2 regions of the Cupriavidus sp. 22TCCZM01-5 genome follow, and region 1 is predicted to be linked to the other one. Evidence: predicted binding sites of a transcription regulator. Region 1 holds the regulator's gene; the other holds the start of a gene.

The links. Region 1 encodes FNR, which switches genes on or off when oxygen is low (the NO sensors DNR and NnrR bind a similar motif). Its sites were predicted from a motif close to TTGATNNNNATCAA; they were not measured.
Region 2: a site for FNR is predicted at 5,493-5,506, ahead of AC3FNH_RS29590 (universal stress protein). Genes of this name have one in related genera too.

What each region holds. Positions count from the first base shown of each region.
Region 1 is NZ_JBYOJR010000002.1:188,176-197,770, forward strand. Features, by position in the region: gene nusA (transcription termination factor NusA) at 1-291, opposite strand, end outside; gene rimP (ribosome maturation factor RimP) at 288-776, opposite strand; gene rluB (23S rRNA pseudouridine(2605) synthase RluB) at 1,059-2,867, opposite strand; gene scpB (SMC-Scp complex subunit ScpB) at 2,873-3,748, opposite strand; gene AC3FNH_RS02990 (sulfite exporter TauE/SafE family protein) at 4,297-5,052, opposite strand; gene fnr (fumarate/nitrate reduction transcriptional regulator Fnr) at 5,132-5,857, shown strand; gene AC3FNH_RS03000 (hypothetical protein) at 5,906-6,151, opposite strand; gene AC3FNH_RS03005 (FixH family protein) at 6,148-6,363, opposite strand; gene ccoG (cytochrome c oxidase accessory protein CcoG) at 6,448-7,920, opposite strand; gene ccoP (cytochrome-c oxidase, cbb3-type subunit III) at 7,970-8,884, opposite strand; gene AC3FNH_RS03020 (cbb3-type cytochrome oxidase subunit 3) at 8,887-9,051, opposite strand; gene ccoO (cytochrome-c oxidase, cbb3-type subunit II) at 9,055-9,595, opposite strand, start outside.
Region 2 is NZ_JBYOJR010000047.1:2,658-12,252, reverse strand. Features, by position in the region: gene AC3FNH_RS29625 (MBL fold metallo-hydrolase RNA specificity domain-containing protein) at 1-1,139, opposite strand, end outside; gene AC3FNH_RS29620 (universal stress protein) at 1,151-1,981, opposite strand; gene AC3FNH_RS29615 (universal stress protein) at 2,020-2,859, opposite strand; gene AC3FNH_RS29610 (universal stress protein) at 3,087-3,542, shown strand; gene AC3FNH_RS29605 (DUF1488 family protein) at 3,575-3,853, shown strand; gene AC3FNH_RS29600 (CBS domain-containing protein) at 3,908-4,378, shown strand; gene AC3FNH_RS29595 (universal stress protein) at 4,389-5,225, opposite strand; gene AC3FNH_RS29590 (universal stress protein) at 5,695-6,138, shown strand; gene AC3FNH_RS29585 (DoxX family protein) at 6,199-6,624, shown strand; gene AC3FNH_RS29580 (MarR family winged helix-turn-helix transcriptional regulator) at 6,850-7,353, shown strand; gene AC3FNH_RS29575 (GntR family transcriptional regulator) at 7,721-8,497, shown strand; gene AC3FNH_RS29570 (Rieske 2Fe-2S domain-containing protein) at 8,576-9,595, shown strand, end outside.

The DNA.
Region 1 (9,595 bases):
CTCGACATAGTCGTCCAGCTCGATGTTCGGGTTCTCATCGCGTGCTTCGAACAGCAGGATCTGCTTGTCCGGCTCCTGCAGGCCCTGTTCGTCAGGAACGACAAGCCAGCGGCGGAATGTCTCATGCTCGCCCGATTCGCGATCGATCGCGACACGGATATCCACGTCTTCCTCGAAACGCTTCTTGGTCGCCGAGGCCAGTGCAGCCTCCAGCGCGCCGAATACCACATCCTTGTCGACGTTCTTTTCACGCGCAAGCGCATCGACGAGCAACAGAACTTCGCGGCTCATTGCTTGTTCCCTTTTCTTTGATTTCCTTTGAAGTCGATCACCGGCACCAGGCGCGCCTTGTCGACATCAGATACAGTGAATTCCAGCAGCGCCGGACCGTCCTTGCCCTCGAACTCCAGCCCGACCTTCTCGGCGCCAGCATCGCCAGTCGGCTCGCGCAGAATGCCCGTGAAGTTCTTCTGTCCATTGACGGGCAGGCGCAGCGTCACGCGCGCTTCTGCCCCGGCAAAGCGGACATAGTCAGCCAGTTTCTTCAGCGGCCGGTCCAACCCCGGCGAGGAGACTTCGAGCCGTTCGTAATCAACGTTCTCGACAGTCAACACGTGTGTCAACTGCCGGCTCACCTTCTCGCAATCTTCGATGACGATGCCGGTTTCAGGCTGATCGATATAGACACGCAACAGTCCGGCCGGAGCACGTTCGAGCTCAACCAGCTCATATCCCATGCCGTTAAGGGTGGTTTCGATCAAATCTGCCAGATGCACTGTATTCCCAAGTAATGGCCATCAACACCAGGGCAGGCTGGCTTGCCTGCCCCGCCTGGGACGACATGGGCACAGCAGCCACCTGCCAGTCAGCCTCCGGCGCGTATGCGTCAAACGAGCGAACCAAAAAAAAATGGGCACAATGCCCATCATTCGCCCATCCTCCAGGAGGATGACTTTTTGAATAGACTTGGATTATACGCAGATTATGTCCAAAAGGCAAAAGGGCATGTATCGGCGCGCAATCCAGCCCCGGCAGCCTCTGGCGGCCGGGGATGACTCTTAGCGGTTTCCGCCCCTATTGCCACCGCGGTTGCCACCGCCACCGGTGCCACCGCCCTTGCCGCGCCCCGAGCGATTGCCACCACCGCCGCCCTTGGCCGCCTTTGGCATCACATTGCCATTGACATCGCCGCCCCGGCGCTGCGGCCGGCCTTGGCCGCCCAACCCGGCGCCGCCGCGCCCGGCGCCGGCGCGTCCACCACCCTGCCCGCGCGCGCCACCCAGATTGGCTGCATGCGATGTCAGCACAGTGGGACCATGGCTGATGTAGCCCATCGAAGTCCGCATCGGATCGGGCTGGCCGCGGCCCGCGCCACCCTTGTCGACACGCGGCAGACCGTCCATGCCCGTATGCATCGGCATGCCCGCGATCGCCGCCTCGGTGCGCTGCTTGCGCCCCCCGACCTTTGTCGCGCCCTTGCCACCCTGCTCGCCCTTAGTGGGTAGCTTCAGGCCGATGGCAGTCATCATCGCCTTGACTTCCGTTGCCTCCAGCTCCTGCCAACGGCCGCGCTTCAACCCGCGCGGCAGCAGAAACTGCCCGTAGCGCGTGCGGATCAGGCGCGACACAGTCAGGCCGACCGCCTCGAACATGCGGCGCACCTCGCGGTTACGACCCTCGGTCAGCGCTACGTGATACCACTGGTTGACACCTTCGCCACCGCCATCCGCAATGCGCAGGAAGTTGGCTTCGCCGTCATCGAGTTTGATGCCATGCAGCAGGCGCTGGCGGTCAGCCTCAGCCAGTTCGCCCAGCGTACGCACCGCATACTCGCGCTCCACGCCATAGCGCGGATGCATGAAGCGGTTGGCAATATCCCCCGAAGTCGTAAAAATCAGCAGACCTTCCGTATTGAAATCCAGACGACCCACCGCGACCCATTTGCCGGTCTTCATGCGCGGCAGGCTGTCGAACACGGTCGGACGGCCTTCGGGGTCTGACTGGCTGACGATCTCGCCGGCTGGCTTGTGATACAGCAGCACGCGCGGCGGCTTGGAAGAAACCTTGCGATGGATCAGCTTGCCATTCACACGGACCTGGTCGGCTGGCAGGATCCGCTGGCCGATGTGCGCGGGCAATCCATTGACGGAAACACGCCCCTGCAGGATCAGCTCTTCCATTTCCCGGCGCGAGCCCAGGCCGCCTTCGGCCAGGACCTTGTGCAACTTCGGCGCATCGTCGTCCGCGGACAACTCACGCACCGGCTTTGCCTTGGTGCGCGGGATGACAGTGTCTTCCTGGTCGTACTGGTCCGAGATCACAAACCGGAACAGGTCTTCGCTGGTCGCACTGGTTTTGTCGGCGCCGGCATGTCCCTTCCGTTGAGGCTGGCCGCCCTTGCGCTGGCCATGCTGTCGACCTGCGGACTGGACGTCGCCTTCCGGCACAGCCCTGGCGGTACGCTGCCCCTGCGGCTTGCGCCTGCGGCCCGCCGGCTCCGCCTTCTCGCCGCGATCCGGTCCCGCTTGGCCGCTTTCTCGCTCAGCCGCGCCCTCTGCCTTGACCGGCTTGCGCTTGCCGCGACCGCGCGGGGCGGCACGCCCACCTGGCTCGCCAGCCGCCTTGCTCTCGCCCGCCCCGCCCGGAGCGCCAGACTCGGCACCCTCGGTACGATTGGCGTCTCGATCCTGGCCCGCCTGCCGGCGCGAAGCCACCAGGTTGCGCAAGCCGCGCCTCAGGCCCTTCCTGCGCGGCGCCGTATCGGTGCCTGACCCGGAGTCTGCTGCGCCATCGGCAGCCGGCGTCCCGGTTGCCCGGGTGTCATGTTCAACGGAATCAGACAAAGTATTCACTATCGGATATTGCATATTGTTCAGTTGGGCACGCGCTCGTCGTGCTCGCTCGCGTGCGGCGGCGCAGCGTCGTCGCCGGAAGAATTACCGCCGTCCTGCTTGTCCGGCGCGCTCTCGACATGGAAGCCATTTGCCTCGGTCACGGCCGACGCGAGATCCGCCACTTGCATGGCATCGGCGCAGGCCTGCTCGACAACCCCAGCTTCGTCTGCCGGCTCGTCGCCAGCCACCAAAGCGGATTCAGCTACATCAACGGCTGCGCCGGCCGGCGAAGCCACCTCTGGCTCAGGGAAGGCCTCTTCGTCGCCGGCCGCCGGCCGCGCCGTTGCCATCTCTTCAAAATCAATCGCCTGCTGGTCCAGCAGCGCCGCCTGCGCCTGCGCCTGGGCGTCCTCGAGCGGCGGCAGCTCATCCAGCGTACGCAGCCCAAGGTCATCGAGGAATGCCTTGGTGGTCGCATAGAGCGCTGGCCGGCCTGGCACATCGCGGTGACCGATGACCTCGATCCAGCCGCGGTCTTCCAGCTTCTTGACCACCTCCGTGCTGACCGTCACGCCGCGAATCTCCTCGATGTCGCCGCGCGTCACCGGCTGCCGGTACGCAATGATCGCCAGCGTCTCCATGACCGCTCGGGAATACTTGGGCGGCTTCTCGGGATTAAGGCGATCCAGGTATTCCCGCATCTCCGGTCGGCTCTGGAAACGCCAGCCGCTGGCCAACGCCACCAACTCGACCCCACGCTGGCGCCAGTCCTGGCGCAATTCATCAAGCAGGGCCCGAATCGTGTCAGCGCCGACATCATCGGCAAACAGCCGACGCAGGTCGCTCACGCGCAGGGGCTCCTGCGCACAGATCAGCGCAGTCTCGAGGACGATTTTCGCCTCTTGGGTATTCATGTTGGGTGTGCAGCCTGTCTTTGCACCTGCTCCCGGACGAACCCGGAGCCCTGGACATTGTGGATTCAGCGGTGCGATTGCCACCGCCATCTCGTCGCGCAGCAAACCCGAAAGCTCTTCGCCTCGAGGCCGTGCATCTTCTGTTGCATCGATTTGCCGGGTGTGTTCCGGCAGGAGATTGCCCGGTCACCGGCAAGTACCAGTGCACGAACCTCTTGCACGCGCCCATATGGGCAGACATGGCCTCCGGCTAAAGTCCGCCTCGGCCGCAAGAAAAACGGATATCGGAAGCAAGGCCAGCAATGACTGCACCACGGCCGCAAAGCCAGCCGGACTTTTGAACAGATATTGTGAACCGGATGGACTGCGGAAAGGTTCGGTGCCGAATTGTCGGCGCTTTGCCCGAAACCCTGGGCGCGCCCCCTTTTTGGAAGGGCTGCCGGGCGCCGCTCGGAACCACGCCGCGCGATACCGCAATGGAGATGATTGTATGGCATTCCAGCCCACACCTGCAACCACCGCGCGGCGCCAGAGCGTATGGAGTGGTTTCAGAACACCAGGCAGAACCCATGCTCTGCCAGGGAATGTGGCAACAACACCGCTCGGCCGATTCCCAATGCACCGAATGCCATGACGGCCAAGCCGGCCCCGACCCTTACCCAGCTCCGGCGCGACCAGGCGCGCAAAAGCCCCGAAAAGCTCGACAGCGCCAGCAGATTAGGCAACGTACCGAGGCCAAAGGCGCCCATCACCAGCGCCCCCGAGGGCGCATTTCCGGCCAGCAATGCAAGGGCCAGGGCCCCATAAACCATGCCGCAGGGCACCAAACCCCAAGCCAATCCCATCCCATAGCGGCGTGCCAGGCCGCCCCGCCGAGCCTTGGCTTCCGTCGTCTTTCTGCCCAATCGAGCCATGCCGGCGGCACTGGCGCTAACCGCACGCGCCGCGAGGCGCTCCAGCCACACGATGGTAAAGGCCTCGCCGCGTATCAAGCGCCAGCCAGACAGTAGCAGCAAGGCGCTGCCGACTCCGAACAGCCAGCGCTGAACGGGCAGATAGTCCTGACGCCAGGCCGTCGCCCCCAAGGCGCCCAGCAGCGCACCAAGCAGCATGTAGGTGGAAATACGCCCGACATGCATGACAAGGAGCTCCACGAGCCAGTCCTGTGGGCGCCGCACAACGGCAACGGGTACGCCGGCGGCGCGTTGCTCGACAGCCAGCGCTACGCCACCACACATGGCAGCGCAGTGGAAGCCCCCTAGCAAGGCGAGCATGAAAACACTGAGTAGCACACCAAAAGTCAACTGCAACTCCCTACCGCATCACATCGCGCGTTAAAATGCACGTATTGCGCCCTCGCCGCTCCAATACTGCAGGTTCCAATTGCTAACATCCATCCCCGTCACCGAGATGTCGCCCCGTTGCTCCACTTGCGGCATGGGGCAATTGTGCCTGCCGGTGGGCATGAGCCAGCAGGACCTGCAGAAGATGGACACCCTGGTGCAGGAACGTGTCCGTGTCCACAAGGGCGAAACCCTTTACCGCATGGGCGATCCGCTGACTGCGGTCTATGCCATTCGCTTCGGCACCCTGAAGACGCATGTCACCACGGAAGACGGCCGCTCGCAAATCACCGGTTTCCACTTGCCAGGCGAAGTGGTCGGCCTCGACGGCCTGGGAGAGATGCAGCACGCCTCGGATGCCACCGCGCTCGAAGACACGGAGGTATGCGTCGTTCGCCTGGCCGATCTCCAGTCGCTGTCCATCGACCTGCCATCGTTGCAGCAGCAGTTCCTGCGCCTGATGGGCAAGGAAATCTCGCATGACCAGCTCATGCTCGTCACGCTTGGCTCCATGCGCGCCGAGGAGCGGCTTGCCGCGTTCCTCATCAACCTGTCCGAGCGCTTGTCCGCCCGCGGGTATTCGTCGACCGAGTTCGTCATGCGCATGAGCCGGGAAGAAATCGGCAGCTACCTGGGTCTGAAGCTCGAAACGGTCAGCCGTCTGTTCTCACGATTTGCCGAGGCCGGCTTGATCCAGATCCGTCAACGTCACGTCAAGCTAGTCGACATGGCGGGCATCAAGCAAGTCTACAGCCGCTCCTGCTGAGGCCATCTGACCGCCTCGCGTGGCAAGGCGGTCAATTCCTGCCGCTTCTTACTCCAGCTCGTCCGTTTCGCTGAGCTTTGTCGGCATGGTGTACAGCGTCAGTCCGCTGGACAATGCGCAGAATATCCAGGCCAGCAGGAAACCGATCGTATAGACCGCCTCGCGCGAGGCCTCGATCGGCTGACCGAAGAAATTCAGGTCACCAGGGTCCACCACGGAAAACACAGTTGCCGTGGCAACCCCGGCCATCAGGAACGCCGGCCACAGTACCCACATCAGCCAGCGCAGCCTCATGGCTGCCTCGCTTGCGGTGCCTTGGCACTGCCCGAGGCACCTGCCACCTTCTCGACAACCAGGCCATGCCGGGCCACACCATCGACCACTGGCCGGTCAGGATGAGTGGAAGCCAGCCAGATAGTCACGCCGCAAGCCACCATGGCCAGCAACGGGCCACTCATCAGCAGCCACGGCCACGGCTCTTTCCACCACGGATTGCTTTCTTGCATCGTCTTGCCCCCTTCGTCAACGCCTCATCGAGGCGCTCGCGGTTTGGTACGGCACAGCGCCGACGCGCCGTGCCGCCCTTAGCATCACAAATTGCGTGGCACGATGAAACTGGTAGATTGCCTGATTTGCGCACTACCTTGCCCCGCACCTTCGCTGGTCACTGTCACGCTGATCTTGTGCGTACCTTGCGCGGCATCGTCGATCGGCACGCGAATCCGGATCGGCACCAGCCTGTTCGATGTCGGCGCCAGAGCCTGCGCGTCCGGATCGTACTCGACGGTCATGTTCTTCAGTTCGTCGCTCTCGGCCTTCACGCTGATGCGCATGGGCGCCTCGGTGGTATTGATGAGTTGCAGTCGATAGACGTTTTCGATCCAGCGCCCGTCCACCTCACGCCCAAGCGCCCCGCGGTCGCGGATGATGTCCACTTTCAATGGCGTGCGCAGCGCAAGCGAAGCCACGAAACCTGCAACCATCACCAGCCAGATAATCGAGTAGATGATGGTCCGCGGCCGCACCAGCCGCTTGCGCGCCGCAGCGGCCGACAGCGCCTTGCGCATGGCATTCTCGGACGTATAGCGGATCAGCCCGCGCGGGTAGTCCATCTTGTCCATGACCTGGTTGCATGCATCGATGCAGGCACCGCAACCGATGCACTCGTATTGCAACCCGTCACGGATATCGATGCCGGTCGGGCACACCTGCACGCAGATGCTGCAGTTGACGCAGTCACCTAGCCCGGCCTGGTGATGATCCACCTTGCGCGACCGGCTGCCGCGCGGCTCGCCGCGCCCGACGTCGTAGGTGACCACATAGGTGTCGCGGTCGACCATCACGCTCTGGAACCGCGCATACGGACACATGTACTTGCAGACCTGCTCGCGCATGAAGCCTGCATTCCCCCACGTGGCGAAGGCGTAAAAAAGCATCCAGAACGCCTGCCACGGACCCAGCGAGAAGCTCAGCACCTGGCCGCCAAGCTCACGGATCGGCGCAAAGTAGCCAATGAACGTGAAGCCCGTCCACAGCGCGACCAGTATCCACAGGGAGTGCTTGGTAGCCTTCAGGCGGAACTTGCGCGCGCTCCAGGGATCACCGTCCAGGCGGATCCGCGCGAAGCGGTCGCCTTCGACATGTCGCTCGATCCACATGAATATTTCGGTGTAGACCGTCTGTGGACACGCGTAGCCGCAGAAAAGCCGGCCGGCAATCGCCGTGAACAGGAACAGCGCCAGCGCGGAAATCACCAGCAGGACGGCAAGATAGATGACATCCTGTGGCCAGAGCACCAGTCCGAAGATATAGAACTTGCGCGCGCCAAGGTCGAACAGCACGGCCTGTCTGCCATTCCATTGCAGCCAGGGCGTGCCGTAGTAGATAAGCTGGGTCAGGAGTACCATCCAGACCCGCCAGTTGGAGAACGCGCCCGTCACCGAGCGCGGGTATATCTTGCGTCGAACCTCGTAGAGCGTTTCGTCGGAGGTTTCGACAGGCGACGACGCCGGCCCTTGCGGGCCGGCCGCGCGGGCCAGTGGTTCTGTCCCGGGTGCATTCATGGATGCGCTCCTTCAGCCGCGATCGCGCATCCCGGACCTGAGTCGGTGGTCATTGTCCTGAGCCTCCGGTATTGGAAAGGCCCCAGACGTAGGCCGTCAGCATGCGGATGCGCTCGGGAGTCAGGATCTCCTCGTGCGCCGGCATGCGGTTGTTGTGGCCCTTCAGGATGGCTTCGACAATGCTGCCTTCCGAACTGCCGTACAGCCAAACATTGTCGGACAGGTTCGGCGCGCCGAGTGCCTGGTTGCCCTTGCCGGTTGCGCCATGGCATGCCGCGCACGTGGACTTGAACGTGCTCTCGCCGCGCGATGCACGGATCGGGTCAAACGACAGGCCAGACAACGACCTCACATACTGCGCCACATCCGCTGCAAGCTTGCCATCAACAGTCGAGGCAAACGGCGGCATCACACCATTGCGGCCCTTGGTGATGGTCTGCTGGATCGTCTCGGGTTCTCCGCCATAGAGCCAGTCATGGTCCGTCAGGTTGGGAAAGCCGCGGCTGCCGCGCGCGTCCGAGCCGTGGCATTGCGCGCAGTAGTTCAGGAACAGGCGCTGGCCGATCTCGCGCGCCTGCGGGTCTGCCGCGACCTGTTTGATGTCCATGTTCAGGTACTTGGCGTAGACATCGTGCTGCAGCTTCTCCTGCGCCTGCTGATGCGCGGCCAGTTCCCCTTGCGTGGAGAACTTCAGCACACCGGCATAGGAGCCCAGTCCCGGATAGAGGACCAGGTAGGCCAGGCCAAAGATGCAAGCCAGCAGGAACATCCACATCCACCAGCGTGGCAGCGGATTGTTCAGCTCGCGCAGATCGCCGTCCCAGACATGGCCGGTGTCATCGCTGGGGTTGACAACCTTCGTGACCTTGCGTTGGGAAAAAAGCAGCCACACGCACCAGACGATGCCGACGAGCGCGATGGCGGCGATGTAGTAGCTCCAGAAATCGGAAAAGAAATCGCTCATGACTAGGTATTCCGGCTCGATGTTGTGTGGGTCTCGTCAGGCAGTGCGAACGGCAGCATGGCGGACTCCTGGTTGGCGGCTTGCCGGCCATTCGACCAGGCCCACCAGCAGATGCCCAGGAATACGACCATCGACACGACCGTGGCAAAAGCAGTCAGCATTGCCATGACTTACTCCTTCGCGGGCGCGGCTGCGGCCGCGTCCACACGCACATTGCGACGGTTGGTGCCGAGTCCCTGCAAATAGGCGACCAGCGCATCCTCTTCGCTCTTGTTCTTCAGTTCTTCGGGCGCCTTGGCGATTTCCGCCTCGGTGTACGGCACCCCCAGTCGCACCAGCGCGCGCATGCGGGCCTGGATGTCGTTGGTCGGCAGTTGCGCCTTTTCAAGCCATGGATAGGACGGCATCACCGACTCCGGCACGACATCGCGCGGATTGCGCAGGTGAATGCGTTGCCAGTCATCGGAGTAGCGTCCGCCGACGCGCGCGAGGTCGGGCCCGGTACGCTTGGACCCCCACAGGAACGGATGGTCGTAGACCGACTCGCCCGCCGTAGAGAAATGGCCATAGCGCTCCGTCTCGGCCTGCAGCGTGCGAACCTGCTGCGAATGGCAGCCGACACAGCCTTCACGGATGTAGATATCGCGGCCCATCAGCCGAAGCGGCGAATACGGCGTGATGCCCACATCGGGCTTGGTCGTGGAATGCTGG
Region 2 (9,595 bases), on a different contig from region 1:
ACGTCCTTGCCATGGATACGCAGTTCGCGCTGTCCGCCCGCAAGCGCCGCGCCGCGCGTGCCGGGGGCCTGGAAACCTGACAGCAGGATGGTGCAGCGCGGGTCGGTGCCAAGACTGGCCAGGTGATGCAACACGCGCCCGCCGGTCGCCATGCCGCTGCCGGCCAGGATCACCTTGGATGTGTGGTCCTGGTTGAGCCAGGCTGACTGTTCCATGCTTTGCACCGGGATCGGCAAGGCGCATACCGCTGCGCAGGTCGCGCGATTGATCCGGAGTTCGTCAGGATGCAAGGCAAAGATCTGGGTCGCATCGATGGCCATCGGGCTGTTGAGGTAGATGGGAATGTCGGGCATGCGCCTGTCCTCGATCAGCCGATGCAGGCAGTACAGCAAGGCCTGCGTGCGCCCAACCGCGAAGGCCGGGATAACCAGGCTCCCGCCCCGGCCCAGCGTGTTGTCGACAACCTTGGCCAACGCATCCAGCGGATTCTCGTCCGGATGGACGCGGTTGCCGTAGGTCGACTCGACCAGCAGGCAGTCCGCCTGGCGGACGAATTCCGGAGGCCGCATCACGATGTCTTGCTGCCTGCCCAGGTCGCCCGAGAAAACGATGCGCTGCCCGGCCACGTGCAGTGTCACCGCAGCGGCGCCAATGATGTGCCCGGCGTGGTGGAACTCCGTTTCAATATCCGGCGTGACCGCAAACCGCGCACCAAATGGCTTGGGCTCAAGCCGGCGCAGCGCACGCGCGGCATCTGCGCTGGTGTAGAGCGGCAGGGCCGGCCGATGGCGCGAGAATCCCTTGCGATTGGCATAGGCTGCGTCCTCCTCGGCAAGCGCCGCGCTGTCGGGCAGCAGGATGCCGCACAGTTGCGCGGTTCCCATGGAGCAGAACACCGTGCCGCGAAAGCCGTTGCGCACGAGCAGCGGCACATAGCCGCTGTGGTCGATATGCGCATGCGTCAGGATCACGGCATCCAGGTTGGCGAGGTCCACGGGGAGTGGCTCCCAGTTGCGCAATCGAAGCGACTTGAAGCCCTGGAACAGCCCGCAATCCACCATGACGCGGCTGCGTCCAGTGTCGAGTACGTATTTCGAACCTGTGACGGAGTCCGTGGCACCGAGGAATAGGAGCTCCACTTCGCCCCCTTTCAATGGGAAAGCAGCAGCGGCACCGGACAAGCGCGCATCAGGCTACGGGTCGTCCCGCCCATGATCAGCTCGCGGACACGCCAGTGACCGTAGCCACCGGCCACCAGCATCCCGGCGTCCAGCGTCTGCAATGCTTCGAGGATCACGGTCCCGACCGGCTCCGCGGTTTGTTCGGTATGGACCCCGGCAATGACGCCATGCCGCATCAGATAGTGCCTCAGGCCGGCAACTGGCTCGCTGTTCGCGTCCGGGCTTCCCTTCTCGTCCCAGACGGCAAGAATCGTCACCTTGCCGGCACACAGCAGCAGCGGCATGGCGTCGGCGACCGCGCGTGCCGCTTCACGGCCGCCATCCCAGGCGATTACCACATGTCCGCCGTGCAGCCGCGCCGGTTGTGGCGGCACGAGAAGCACCGGGCGGCCGGCATTCAGCAGCACCTGCTCCGCGATCCGCTGCATCTCGCTGTCCCCGGGGGGCAGCATGCCTGCCAGAACGATGATGTCGGCAACGCGTCCTTCCTGCGCGAGTACCCAGCCGGGTTCATCCTCCACGACATGGTGCGTGAACGGCGTGCGGTGCGCCGACCGGGCGACTGTTTCACTAAGCAGTTCGCCGGACGCGGCGGTGTGCGCAAGGCGTCTGCGGCGCGCCTGCTCGGCGTGGCTTGCGGCCTCCTCACCAGCGCGGAAAAGCGGGCCCAGACTGACGCCGGTTGCGCTGACGCCAACCAGGTGTCCGCCAAAACGCGCCGCGAGTTCGGCGGCCATCCGGATGCGCGCCTGACAGCCCGCATCGCTACCGAGCGCGACCAGCACAGTCCTGTATTCCATGGCCTGTCCTTTTCAGACGACTGGATTGGTGTTCTCCGTCAATGCGACAGAAGCACCGGTACGGTCATCGACGCCAGGATCGTACGCGTCACGCCGCCAAGGACCAGTTCGCGCATCCGTCCATGCCCGTAGGCACCCATGACGATCAGGTCCGAGCCCAGGTCCGCAGCCCGGGACAGCAACATCTCTCCCGTATCGTTGCCGGCGTCTGTCTCGATGTCATGGAGTTGCGCCTGCACGCGATGCCGGCTCAGCCACTCGACCGCATATCGCGCGGGAGAAAGCCAAAGGTCGGATGAGACGTCCGGCTTGCCCCACGAGACCACGTCCACCGACTCCGCGCGCCGCAGGAAGGGCAAGGCGTCGTGAATGGCCCGGGCAGCTTCCCGGCTGCCGTTCCAGGCAACCAGGATGGTCTTGCCAACCTTGGGAAACGCGCCCGCATAGGGCACGACCAGGGCCGGCCGTCCGCACTGCAACACCACGGACTCGACGAAATGAGGGTCGTCGAACGCCTCGTTGTCCGCCGGATCGCGCTGGCCGAGAACGATCAGGTCCGCCGCGTGGGCATCTCCCTGTACGGTAGCCGCCGTTGCCCACTCGGTCGTGCGCCACTCGGTCGGGATGACAAGCCCGTCCGTTGCGCCCAGGAATGCCTGGTGAGCCATTTCACCGGCATGACGTTGCCACTCCTTGTAGGAAGCCAGGTAACGGTCACCGTCCATCAGGTAACGGGTTGACCTTGGCTCCGGCTCTCCCAAGGCCAGCAAGCCAATCAGCGTTGCCTGATACTCCACCGCCAGTTGGACGGCGAGGTGCAGACGCTGGTGCATGTGGCGGCTGGCGTCGAGGTGAACCATGATCGTCGCGTAGTCCATGGAGAAGCTCCTTGTAGCGGCATGGCAGAGCCGCCCTTGCAATCTAGACGCCAGCGACAGCCTGGACTTGTCACACATCAAGCTTCATGGCGAAGGCCCACCGGTTGCCAGACGCAAGCGCCCGTTTGACACACATCAAGCCGGTCTTCCCCGCGCAGCCTAGCCTTGATTCATGCCGACCGGTGCCTCCGCTGTCAGCCTGGCTCCCTGTCTCGAGAGGTCTCAGCATGTATCAGCGAATTCTCGTGGCTGTCGATGGCAGCCAGTCAGCCTCGCTCGCGGTCGACCAGGCCATCATTCTTGCCAAGGCGACCGGCGCGGAAGTCAAGGCGCTGTTCGTGGTGGATGACAACGATCTCTTCCTCGACTTGAAATACAGCGATCCGACAGACCTACTGGAGAAGGTCATGACCTACGGCCAGGCGACCCTGACCAGGACAGTGGACCGCTTCCGGGCCGCCGGGATACCTGGCGTGACACACCTGATCGAGCGCACGAACACCCTCGGACTGGTCGCCGACACCATTGCCGCGGAAGCCGACAAGTGGAAGGCCGACCTGATCGTGCTCGGGACGCATGGGCGGCGTGGCTTTCGGCGCACGGTCATGGGAAGCGTGTCCGAAGGCGTTATCCGCAGGACATGCTTGCCAGTCCTTCTGACCCGAAGCGAAGCGGAACGCTGACGGGTCAATGACCTGAACGAAGGGTGGCTGTCATGAGTCAGATCGTCTTTCTCAACACCGAGCCGGCGTATTGCCCCGGAGGTCCAAGCCTGCAATGCGCGGCGCAGATCGATGGGTGTCATGCGTCATATGAGATAACAGCGGAGGCGCTGGAAGACCACTTTGGCGCCCGCTCCTATCTCCGTGAAGACCTCATCCCAGCCTTCCTGAACCATCGCAAGACGATCGAGGGAGTCGCTCGCGGCGTGTTCGAGATGACCGGCGCCTGTCACATCGTCCTGCATAGCGGGCACTTCCGGTTTGCCGCGTAGACGACGTCATGCCGCAGGCGCACAAGGGGCGAAGCGCGTGGGAGGGAACTAAAGATGAAAGTCGACGAGATCTGTTCACGCGGCGTGACTCACATTGCCATGACCGGCGGCCTTCATGAGGCTGCAAGGCTCATGCGCGACCACTGTGCCAGCGCACTGCTCGTCACGGATGGCATGCCGGGCCGGCTGTACGTCAGGGGACTGGTGACGGATCGGGACATCGTTGTCCATGGCCTCGCCGACGCCGACGGCTTCAGCGACAAGACCGTGGCCTCGGTCATGACGCAAGGTGTTCTTTCGATCGAACGGGACGCCCATGTGGGCGAAGCGCTGCGCACCATGCTCGCCCACGGCGTCCGGAATCTCGCGGTGGTAGGCGAGGACCGCGCGCTATTGGGGGTACTGTCCATCGATGAAGTCATCTGCGCGCTGGTTTCGGATATGGCCCTGGTGGCAGGCATCTTCCAGCGCGCGCGGACTGGCGACGCGCGCCATACCGAGCAGCCGCGCCTCTACCTTTTCTAGGATGCTGTTTTCAGTGCGAGAACAGCACCGGGACCGTCATCGATGCCAGCAAGGTCCGCGTCACCCCGCCCAGCACCAGTTCCCGCATGCGTCCGTGCCCGTACGCCCCCATTACGATCAGGTCCGCATCGAAATCCGCTGCCCTGGACAGCAGGAGTTCACCGATTGTCAGGTCGGATCCGCCCGGGCCATGCTCGACTCCCACGGTCACGCCTTGTTGCTCGAGAACACGTGCCGCGTGCCCCACCGGTGTGGCATCGGGACGCATTTCCTTGGCCGCAGTCGGCGCGCTCAGAATGCGCGCCTGTGCCCCCGCGATAAGTGGCAAGGCGTCATGCAGGGCTCGCGCGGCTTCGCGGCTGCCGTTCCAGGCGATCATCACGCGGGCGCCTGTCGCGGAGAAACTTCCGGCGCAGGGAACTACCAGGACAGGCCGGCCGCTCTCCAGCAGCAAGGCTTCGAGAATCTGTCGCGCGACGGGCCCCTCAGTGCCGTTCTCATCGTACTGGCCAGCCACGATCAGGCCGGCCTCGCGCGATTCACGCAGCACTGTCGACAGCGTATCGTGCTCCGCAGCGCGCCACTCGGCGCCGGCGGACAGTTGCTGTGTCGACTCACAGAATGCCTGACGCACGCGCTCCCTGACCAGCCGGCGCCGCTGCATGTCCTCTTCGACAAACTGCCTGGCATTCTCCATCAGGTAAAACCAGGCGGGGTCGGGGATGAAACCCGCAAACAGCCCTATCAGGGGACACATATTGGATTGCGCCAACTGCGAAGCCAGCGCCAGACGCTGGTCGGAAGCCTTGCTGCCGTCCAATTGAACCAGAATGCTGCTGTAGCCCATGTTCACTCCTTCACGCCAGAGCGGGCCTGACCATGACCTGGCTCCGACTACTGCCTGGCCAGGAGAACTGGCAGGCTGGTTTTCGCTCTGACCCCGCTGGCTAACGCGCAGCACCTCACAACTACACTAGGTCGCACGCGCCGCCAGGAGTTGGGCTGGATCAAGTTATTCACTGACGACTGCACTGACCAGCCAGAGTCGGGTACGCGAAGAGGGCATCGCCCAGCCACGATCGTCCTGCAAGGCCGCATCGACTGAGCACGCGGATTGACATGCATCAATGCCGGGGCGGTTTGGCTTCCTACGATCCAGTCATGGTCAGGGAGAGCGATTCCCGGCAGACGGTGTTGACCCTGCGCGGGCGGGCGAAAGCGGCAAGATCGCCTCATGGACGGGTGTCGCGCCGTACCCTATCGTTACCATGGCGGCTCGTGAACAGGCAGGGCTTCCCACTTGTAGGAGACTGAGCATGTACTCAAAGATTCTGGTTGCCATTGACGGTAGTGAGTGTGGCGAGCGGGGCCTGGAAGAGGCGATCGGCGTGGCACGCGCCTGTGACGCGGAACTGGAAATTGTTCACGTCATTGACGGCGGCTATGAGTTGGCGGAAGTGCGGGCCGGGCTGGTCAGGGAAGGGCACAAGCTTCTCGCGCAGGCACAGGCAAGAGCCGAATCAAGCCAGGTGCGCAGCCACGCGATCCTGATCGACGAGATCCTGGCGATGGGTGACGTCGGCAACCAGATCCGGAAGATCGTGGAAGACAGCCACGCCCAGCTCGTCGTGATCGGAACACACGGCCGCAGCGGGATTCGTCGCATGCTGATGGGCAGCGTGGCTGAAAGCCTCGTACGCCATTGCAGCGTACCGGTCCTGCTTGTCAGGGCTCATAAGGACACCGAGGCTGCGTCCTAGCCGGCTGTGTCGGTCCCGGCGACGGCTTCGCTGACGCTCATTCGATTTCGGAGTACGGTCATGTCCACGACCACCATTTCCATCACGCCGACAACCGCTTCGCGGCTCTACTCGGTCGGCCGGGCCCTTCTTGGCTCGCTCTTCCTGATCTCCGGTTTCCTGAAAATGGGCAGCTTTGCGGGCTACTCCGCCTGGATTGCCAGCGCTGAACTGCCGTTACCGAATCTGCTGTTAGTGCTGACCATCCTGATCGAGATTGGTGGCGGTTTCGCCCTCATTTCGGGTTGGAATGCGCGGTGGGGCGCGCTGCTCCTTGCACTGTTCCTGGTGCCCACGACGGTGATCTTCCATGGCTTCTGGCGCGCCGATTCCGCAGACGTGATCAACCAGATCAACCACATTCTGAAAAACGTCTCGATCTTGGGCGGTATGCTGGTTGTATTCACGGTTGAGTCAACGCGGAACCGGAACGGACCCGCGGCCTGACCGATGGCTCAGGAGCAGCTGGGCGTGCTGCGGGCGCCAGATGCCCGTGCGCGGCCAATTCTTGTGATTTTTCCTATCTCAATGACCGATGGTTCATCCATTGAGTCAATTTGATATCAGCCTACCTGCAAATGGCATATCATTGACAGCTTGGAAACGCCTACGCGATTGCCTTGACTGGCCCCCTTGAGGAAGGGCAGCACCGAGGCAGGACAGATTACAAGAATGAGACGCCAGACCATGAAGGCATCCCGGGCGCAGACGCCCGAGAAGACGAGGGAGGGGGCGCCGTCGCCGGCGCAGGCACCTGCGGCGCTGCCCAGTCGGTTGCCTTACCTGATTGGACGTACCGACCGAATCGTCAAGCGCCGCCTGGGCGAGGTGCTGGCCCCGCACGGGCTGACCCTACCGCAGTTCACGGCGCTCTCCGTCTTGCACGCGCGCGGCCCGACCTCCAACGCGCAATTGGCCGAGCGCTCACTCATCTCGCCTCAGTCAGCCAATGAGGTGGTCAAGACGATGGAAGCGCGTGGCTGGATCGTGCGCCAGCCGGACCCTTTGCACGGGCGCATCGTGCTGCTCAGCCTCACCGAGAGCGCACGTGATTTGCTGCGGCAATGCGACGACACAGTTGCACAGATGGAGCGCGAAATGCTCGAGGGAATCGACGCCGCGCATGCGGTCATGCTGCACGAACTGCTGCAAAAGTGCGCGCGCAACCTGCGCTGATATACGACCCTTGCGCTGGCCGTCGATCTTGGGGTGGTCGTACTTGAGTGCGCATGGACCCAACGCCCTTTTTGCAAGCTTCTTGTTCGTGATGTCGAAGCGGTCTGCATGCCTGGTTCCGGCTTGCCCGAGGGGTGCTTGCTGAAGCACCCCCGCGCCTCAACGAGATCCGCGCGAACCGTTGTTGTATCCAACTCGCCGTCAGAGGTCCCTTCATACCCTGAAATCCAGGTAATTTTCCCCACGTTTACCCTTAGTTTTTCGATCTTTTTCTTGTCATCCTCCGGCAAGCTGAATACAGTCTGTATCCAACAAAGCGATTAAAGGCCGCCTGGTCCTGCGCGGCTCGCCCCACGGAGACATCCTGATGGACACGGACAACCACAACCTCAGCGACAGCAAGGCGGGCACCAGCACCTCCCAGGCCGTCCGCGCCCTGCTCGGCCTGCGCGAGCTGGTTCTTGGCGGCGAGTTGCCGCCCGGTGGACGCATTTCGGAACTATGGGTTTCTGAGCGCCTTGGCGTGTCGCGCACGCCAATCCGCGCGGCGCTGATCCGGCTGCAGGAGGAAGGGCTCGTCGAGCCGATCCCGTCCGGCGGCTTCGCGGTGCGCTCGTTCGACGAGAACGAAATCAGCGACGCGATCGAACTGCGCGGCACGATGGAGGGCCTGGCCGCGCGCCTCGCCGCCGAGCGTGGCGTCAGCACGAGCCTTCTTAACGCGATGCGCGACGTCATCGCGCAGATCGACAGCGCGCTGACCGGTGAACTGACCGCCGTGAAGTTCTCGCAGTACGTGGACCTCAACGCGCGCTTTCACCAGTTGCTGGCCGAGGCCTGCGGCAGCGCGCTCGTCGCGCGCCAGATCGACAAGGTCACGAGCCTGCCGTTCGCTTCCGCGAGCGCCTTCGTCATGGTGCAGTCGATCGACGAAAGCGCGCGCGAGATGCTGCTGCTCGCGCAGTCGCAGCACTGCGCCGTGGTCGAGGCCATCGAACAGCGCGAAGGCGCGCGTGCCGAGGCGCTGATGCGCGAGCACAGCCGCATCGCCAACCGCAACCTGAAGTTCGCATTGCAGAACCAGCAGGCAATGTCACAGGTACTTGGCGGTAGCCTGATCCGGCGCGCCGGCCGCACCGCCTGACCCGCACCCCGGGTCCCTTCACCACCCTCTTCGTCAACCAAAGGATCCTGGCGCCTCGCGCGCCGGGAGGGGAAAGTCATGTTCCTGAAAAACACCTGGTATGTCGCCTGCACGCCCGATGAACTCGCAGGCAAGCCGCTCGGCCGCACGATCTGCAACGAGAAGATGGTGCTGTACCGTGATGGAAATGGCAGCGTCGCCGCGCTCGAGGACTTCTGTCCGCATCGCGGGGCGCCACTGTCACTGGGTTTCGTGCGCGACGGGCAACTGGTCTGCGGCTATCACGGCCTGACGATGGGCCGCGATGGCAAATGCAAGGCAATGACCGGTCAGCGCGTGGGCGGCTTTCCATCGATCCGCAACTACCCTGCCGTGGAGCGCTACGGTTTCGTCTGGGTCTGGCCCGGCGATGCCGCGCTCGCCGATGACACGCTGATCCCGCATCTCGAATGGGCGGTGAGCCCCGAGTGGGCGCATGGTGGCGGCCTGTACCACATCGGCTGCGACTATCGCCTGATGATCGACAACCTGATGGACCTGACGCACGAGACCTACGTGCACGCGTCGAGCATCGGCCAGGCCGAGATCGAGGACGCCGCGCCGGCTACGCGCGTGGAGGGCGACTCAGTGATCACGAGCCGCCATATGGAAGGCATCCTGCCACCGCCGTTCTGGGCCGCCGCGTTGCGCGGCAACGGTCTTGCCGGCGACGTGCCCTGCGACCGCTGGCAGATCTGCCGCTTCACACCGCCGAGCCATGTGATGATCGAGGTCGGCGTGGCCCATGCCGGCAAGGGTGGCTACCATGCGCCCCCCGAGCACAAGGCTTCGAGCATCGTCGTGGATTTCATCACGCCAGAGACCGAGACCTCGATCTGGTACTTCTGGGGCATGGCGCGCAATTTCAAGCCGGAAGACGCGGCGCTCACCGCGACCATCCGCGAAGGCCAGGGCAAGATCTTTGGCGAGGACCTGGAGATGCTGGAGGCGCAACAGCGCAACCTGCTGGCCAATCCCGAGCGCAAACTGTTGAAGCTGAACATCGACGCGGGTGGCGTGCAGGCGCGCCGCGTCCTGGACCGGCTGCTCGCGCAGGAA